Regions from separate parts of the Paenibacillus crassostreae genome, predicted to be linked through region 1. Evidence: riboswitches for the same ligand, from Rfam matches in the RefSeq annotation. Region 1 holds a riboswitch; each other region holds the start of a gene.
What was found. A riboswitch is a leader RNA that binds a small molecule or an ion and turns the genes downstream of it on or off. The one in region 1 is predicted to bind cyclic di-AMP.

Region 1 (2,269 bases):
ATCGGAACAGGTAGCGTTTTTGCCGACTCGTCTTTAGAAAAAGTTGTTGACAGTACCATTGGAGTAAATTACAAGAGTGGGGGAACGACTACAAATGGATTTGATTGTTCCGGCTACACTCGTTATGTCTTCTTGAAGTTAGGTATCACATTACCACATCAATCAGCTTCGCAATACCACATGGGTCAGGAAGTATCCCGTGCTGAGCTAAGAGCTGGAGATCTAGTCTTTTTCAACACTTCAGGAAAAGGTGTATCTCACGTAGGAGTATATGTAGGTAATGGGAAATTCTCGCATTCATCTTCTTCTAAGGGTGTCATCATCACCTCTCTCGGTCAAAGTTACTGGGCCGAACGCTACGTAGGTGCCAAACGAATCATGAGTACTGCGAAATATGAAGCAGCGACTTACAATTAACAATAGACTCATTAGTCATTTAATTTAAACAGTTGAAATTTAAGCAACCCTATATATTGCTTAGAAATACCCGTAAGAGGTATCAGCCTCTTACGGGTATTTTTTTTTCATATAAGAATCAATTTCATCGGAGCGATTCATTCTGTCTGTTAGCGTAATTATGAAATTGATTCAAATAAAGAAAATAACAACAAATTCGAATGAAACAATTGCCAAATTCTCATTCCTCTGATACAATAGTTCCAGTGATTACATAGTAACAACTTTGTAATAAGTATTGTAACTTTTATGTAAATTATATCTGCCGAATTCCCGATACAAAGGGAAGTGGGGGAACCGTCTTGGGTGAATTGATCTTGCATTAGAGGGATCATAGGGAACCTTCAACCGAATCCTTAAGCTAACCTCGCAGGCACCGGAAGGAGTTACTTTTTTTGAAAAAGACATGTTCAGCAGTAGCTTTAGGAATAGCGATTTTATTTACTATTGGGACTGGAAGCGCTTTCGCAGATTCGCAGATGGATAAGGTCATCGCACCAACGATAGGTATTGCCTATCAAGGTGGTGGAGTAACCACTAGTGGCTTCGACTGTTCTGGGTTCACAATGTATATCTATGGAAAGTTAGGTATCGACTTGCCACATCAATCTGGTTCTCAATTTAATATGGGAACAGCCGTTCAGCGTAGTGATCTTAGAGAAGGCGACTTAGTTTTCTTTAATACTTCTGGCAAAGGCATATCGCATGTTGGAATATATGTGGGCAATGGTAAGTTTGCACACTCTTCCTCATCAAAAGGCATCACAATCACTCCTCTCACTGAAAATTACTGGGATGACCGTTACGTTGGAGCTAAGAGAATCATGAGTAATACTACATATGAATCTGTCGCAATCGACAAATAAATGATACCTACAACCAACCTGTGGAAGGGATTTTAAATAATCTCCTCCACAGGTTTTTTCATTTCATCTATCTATCTAACAGAAAGGAGTATGACAATGCCCCTCTCAGAATTTATGATTTCCGTAATGACAGCTGAGCATGCTCGATCGATATCGGCTTGGAACTATCCTGTTCCTTACGACATTTACGGATGGATGCCTTGGGATCAAATGGAGGCGCTAGGTATTGAATTTGGTGACCCTTTGATTCGCGAAGAACAATATGTCTCTGTATTAAATGCTCAAGGAGAACTATGCGGTTTTGCACAATTTTTTCCATTGGTAGGTGTGACTCGCCTCGGGATTAGCCTCTGCCCTGATTTGTGCGGAAATGGGTTGGGTGTCAGTTTTGTACAATCTATCGTCCGAGAAGCTATTCGGCGGAAACCTGAGGATGAAATTGACTTAGAAGTTTTAACTTGGAACAAGCGTGCCATTCGGGTATATCACAAGGCGGGGTTTGAGATTACAGATGATTATGAACGACTAACCCCAGATGGATTACAGCCATTTCACTGTATGGTTTATCAATTATCTGTTGATCGCTATGATAAATAGCACTTTATTGTGCCGTTTATACAATATATAGTGGATTTTTCTTCATTTTTTTGTCACAATGGCTATGATGTATGTATCTATTCCGTTATAATAAAGTCATTAGCTTACATAAGAAAGGAAGAAAAGTATGCAAAAATATATCATGAGTGGTTTCTTCTTCGCCGCATGTGCCTTAGCTATCATACTTATGTTCACACTGCCTGGTAAAAGCGAAGTCGCTAAGGAAGCTAAACCGAGTATGCCCGAAGTTGTATTAGATGCTACTGCTGCTGAAGCGTCAGTAAAGGCCAATTGCATATCTTGCCATGGCGATCAATTGCAAGGCGGAGTTGGCCCTGGCCTACAAAATG
Region 2 (2,269 bases), 490 kb from region 1:
GTATCCTTCTTGGAAGCCGTAATCGTCTGTGTATTCTGATTCCAACTAACGGTGACACCTAGTGCCTCAGCAATAGCTCGAAAAGGTACCAAAGTTGTTCCATTCATAACCTTAGGCTGTACCGGAAATGGTAGTGGATATCCGTCTAAGACAATACTGACCTGAGCTTCAGCTGCCTCGGTTGTGTTATTATCCATTGCGAACATTCCACCTATGGCTATCACCGAGCATAACAATACTTGAGTAAATCGTTTCATTCGAATCTCCTTTTCTATTAAATATTTCATAAAGACTGTTAAATTAACTATGAACGATTCTACCATTTTACCAAAATATGAAAGGTTTGGCGATATAATATATTCACATAAATATAAACCATATTTACAAGTAGAAACGGCAATATAAGAAATAGAGTATCGAGAATCAATTTCATAACTGCGCAATCCGATTTAGCTGCATCGGCGATTATGCAGAATACTTAATAGGACAATAAGAAAAACCTCGATGTCCAAAAAATCTGGTCATCAAGGTTCTCTATTTTATCTCAAGCATATACCGTTATTTATCTAAACAACATGCTGGTCAATCAAAAAATTCAAGAGCAGTCGATTGAACAATTGAGGCTGACACAGATGGCTTGGGTAGATGGCATCATCAACAATTTTGAGCTGTGCATAGGGAAACGCAGATACCATGTTCTTCATTTGCTTTAGACCCCATTCATTTTGACTGCCAGCCACGCATAGTATAGGCACCTGAAGCCGCACCGAATGACCACGCAAATCGATCTGTCGTAAAGCCAGACGTTGTTTGATTAATTCTGTAGGTCGCTTGTTCAGCAGACCCTCTCTCATAATCTTATAAGCCGGAGTCCATTGATGATAGGTCAGTCTTAGTGTACGAAGCAAAAATACCGCTGGTAAATAATATGATAACCAACTGAAGGTCTCAAACATCTCCCATAGTTTACTCGTCTTAGCAGACAAATAGCTATCCACTAACACTAAAGCTCTCACCCGTTCTGGGTAAATATCCGCGAACTTCCGAGCTAGAACACCCCCACTGGAACAACCGACGAGTGTAACCTTGAAAATGCCTAATCTTTCTAGTAGCTCTCTCAAATCTTCACATTGTGTATCGATAATCCGATTGACATCAACATTCATTTTGCCTGACTGACCATTCCCTCTCAAATCTAGTACGATCACCTTTGCTCTTGTGCTAAAGTATTCCACTTGCGGATCAAACATGTGATGTGAGGAAAGATGATCATGTATAAAAACGATGGACACACCGCTTCCATATGTCTCGTAATATAAAGAAGTCCCATTCAGTAGAATCTGGGGCATGTTTCAACGACTCCTCGCTTTGTACGCTTACGGGGTTAGCTGACGGATTCGGGCTCAAAGAATAACCCTACTCGAACATTCGAGATTCACCCCATGTGAAGACAAGATCATCCTCACGATTGGTTCCCCCGCTCCCTAAAAGGAATTCAGCGAAATATCTTTTTTATGAAATGATCATGTCATGAATGGCTTTGCCGTTCTTTTTCCTGTTCTAGCGCAATCTTCAGATCATCCTGTACACTTTTATCCCATAAGGGAACTCCTGAACGATAAGCTGCTCTACCATTCAAATGCCCAGCCACAGGAGACGTAATAAAGACGAACACAATACCCAACAGTAACTTGATGCTGATAACATCAAGAAAGAACATAAAATAGAAAAACGTCCCGATCAATACACAGAGTACACCGAGTGTTGCACTCTTAGTCGCAGCATGCGAGCGCAAATAGACATCCGGCAGTCGGATCATTCCGAAAGCGCTAATTGCACTAAATAATGCTCCGAACAATATCACTAACACAATCAACAGTTCACCGATCATGCGCATCGTCTCCATGTTCAATGACAACACCTCTTTCAATATATCTTGCCAACGCTGTTGTACCAATAAAGGTTAGAATACCGATCAATAGAATGATATCTATGAAAGCTTCTGTATGCAGTAGTAGGGAAATGACCGCGATCATAGCCAGCAGGTTGATACCTATCGTGTCCAGTGCGACAATCCGATCAGAACGTGACGGTCCTTTTATGAGTCGGTACATACAAGCGAATATCGCTAAAGATAGGATCACTAAGGTAGCCGTTAACAGTGATGTAATCATGAGCGTGTCACCTCCATAATAGCTTTTTCGAATGTTCCTCTGATTTGCTCAGAGATGATATTTGCGTCCTCCATGTCCATCGCATGAATATAAAG
Region 3 (2,269 bases), 410 kb from region 1:
ACCTAATCCTTCACCGCGTCGAGTAATCCCACGAATAAATGCAACCGCAATCGCTAAACCTGATGCTGCCGATGTGAACATCATCATCGTAACAAATGCCATTTGGGTTAAATACGTCAATCCACTCTCGCCGCTATAATGCTGTAGATTGGTATTTGTCATAAAACTGATGATCGTATTAAAGGCGAGTGAAGCCTCCATATTCTCGTTCCCACTCGGATTTCCTGGCAGTAATCCTTGAAGACGTAGGAGTACGTAACTAATAACGATTAACACCGCATTCGTAGCAATAAAACTCAGTACGTACTTCTTCCAATTCATACTATTACGATTTCTTAATCCGATCAGCTTGTAGATGACATTTTCCGTTGAACCGAAAACCTTATCCGTTCGGTTAGGTTCATTGGAGAATACATGAAACATATAAGTACCGAGTGGCTTCACCAGCAACAGTAGTACGACAATCACAATTCCTATTTGCAGTAAGTCCATGCTTTATATCCTCCTATAGAGATGAATTTTCTGTTAGTTCACAATATTATGGCAATCCTAGAATTTCTCTGGATTGATTAACGCATATATCAGGTAAATGAAGATGACTAAGGTCAATGCAAGTACAACGATCATTGTTCCCCGCCCCCTCTATCTACCAACGTTCCGCACCAATGTGTGAACAATAACAATAATCCAAATCCAACAATTAACGTGATGACCATATAGACATCCATCATTATGGGAATGCCCCTCTCTCAAGTAGATTTTTGATGATTCATCCTGAGCTTATTTCTCAAGGAGAAATCCAACGTCTCCATTTTTCGTATAAATGACATGATCTGCACCCATTCCTCGATAGACCCCTCGAGGGCTAGAGTATCGGGTTATAATGTATATCTCACGCGTCGTCCATGGACGACATATTTGAAGATATCTACAACTTAAGTTAAGACTACTTTCGAAAATATAAATCCTTCCCACTGCCACATGTGGTACAATCCACTTTTTAGTCATATAAGTATCGATTCTAACAACATGTTTTGCACCCATTTCTAGGTAATCCAGTTCTTCTGTACGGCTGTTAGTCAGCACCGCAAATGACTTTTTATTATAAATTAATTGGTTTACGAATTTCCGTCCGTCCTCATTAGGAGCGATAACCAAAATGACATCATCTTCCATTATTAGGTCCTCCTATACGTTTAAAGACAACAAAAAAGAAGCTCAGCGAAAAAGTAGCTTTCCCAGAGCTTCTTTGTTAGTCCATGACAAAATAAATCCACGAACCAGCCAGAAGGCGGTTTGCTGCCTCTCCCTGTACGCTTACGAGGTTAGCTGTCGGATTCGGGCGAGAGAGTCGCCCTATTCCCGGCTTTGAAATACAATAGCCGAAAAATTCACCCCATGGAAACATCCGGCGTTTACGCAGCAGACATCTCCGATTGGTTCCCCCGTTTCTGAATTTCACAGAATTCAGCGTTCAAGACATTCTTTCAACATCCATCACAATTAATAACCGCAGAGCAGCTTGAGCGCCCTTCGATCGATAGTTTCGATCACAAGATTCATCATTCCTCTCTCAAACTTAAGCTTACGAGGTTAGCTGTCGGATTCGAGCGGTGAGAGTCGCTCTACCTAGATAAGGCTTAATAGCCTTATCTAGGATTCACCCCTGTAGCTTCCTAATTTCGACTCTCACACCGAAAAAAGGTTGCTACGTTTGGTTCCCCCGTTCCCCACCTTAAAGGTAGGGACTCAGCAAAACTAAGAATTGAAAATAATAACAATTTGTATTTCGATATGAATCATACACCCGCCCCAAATTAGTGTAAAGGTGACTCGAGGCCTTCTTAAAAGGAAATTTCAATCATTCAGGTTAATAATGGCGCTTACAATGATATTTCTCTCCTTCCTGCTTGTTCATGCTCTCTATATCTCATTTTTGGATTATTATGATGATTCTTGGGATTTACCCCTATAAACAAAATAGGCCCCGCCAGTTAACTAACCGGCGGAACCTTGTGTCAATATATATTCTAAAAGGGGGTACTTTTAGAATATATATTCTCGCTTAAATTGAGATGATAGAAAGCTTAAAATTTCATAAATTAATTGTTCTTATTTTCGTAGATGACTTAAGGACGCTCTACTGCGATGGAGCCCACAGCTGAAGTGAGCGATAATAATGGCCCACCTCCATTGATGTCGCTTTTACCTTTATTAACTCCTGTAATTTGTCCGAGATCACTTTCAACATTCAAGCTACATTGAAGAG

Region 2: it holds a riboswitch for cyclic di-AMP, as region 1 does, so the genes downstream of both, LPB68_RS09310 (alpha/beta fold hydrolase) here and LPB68_RS11480 (C40 family peptidase) in region 1, are expected to answer to the same signal.
Region 3: it holds a riboswitch for cyclic di-AMP, as region 1 does, so the genes downstream of both, LPB68_RS09650 (hypothetical protein) here and LPB68_RS11480 (C40 family peptidase) in region 1, are expected to answer to the same signal.

What each region holds. Positions count from the first base shown of each region.
Region 1 is NZ_CP017770.1:2,468,573-2,470,841, forward strand. Features, by position in the region: gene LPB68_RS11475 (C40 family peptidase) at 1-417, shown strand, start outside; cyclic di-AMP (ydaO/yuaA leader) riboswitch at 710-847, shown strand; gene LPB68_RS11480 (C40 family peptidase) at 852-1,322, shown strand; gene LPB68_RS11485 (GNAT family N-acetyltransferase) at 1,413-1,919, shown strand; gene LPB68_RS11490 (c-type cytochrome) at 2,047-2,269, shown strand, end outside.
Region 2 is NZ_CP017770.1:1,978,722-1,980,990, forward strand. Features, by position in the region: gene LPB68_RS09305 (stalk domain-containing protein) at 1-257, opposite strand, end outside; gene LPB68_RS09310 (alpha/beta fold hydrolase) at 567-1,349, opposite strand; cyclic di-AMP (ydaO/yuaA leader) riboswitch at 1,358-1,511, opposite strand; gene mnhG (monovalent cation/H(+) antiporter subunit G) at 1,529-1,906, opposite strand; gene LPB68_RS09320 (Na(+)/H(+) antiporter subunit F1) at 1,881-2,174, opposite strand; gene LPB68_RS09325 (Na+/H+ antiporter subunit E) at 2,171-2,269, opposite strand, start outside.
Region 3 is NZ_CP017770.1:2,054,488-2,056,756, forward strand. Features, by position in the region: gene kdpA (potassium-transporting ATPase subunit KdpA) at 1-492, opposite strand, end outside; gene kdpF (K(+)-transporting ATPase subunit F) at 550-627, opposite strand; gene LPB68_RS09650 (hypothetical protein) at 781-1,176, opposite strand; cyclic di-AMP (ydaO/yuaA leader) riboswitch at 1,301-1,483, opposite strand; cyclic di-AMP (ydaO/yuaA leader) riboswitch at 1,568-1,765, opposite strand; gene LPB68_RS09655 (hypothetical protein) at 2,130-2,269, opposite strand, start outside.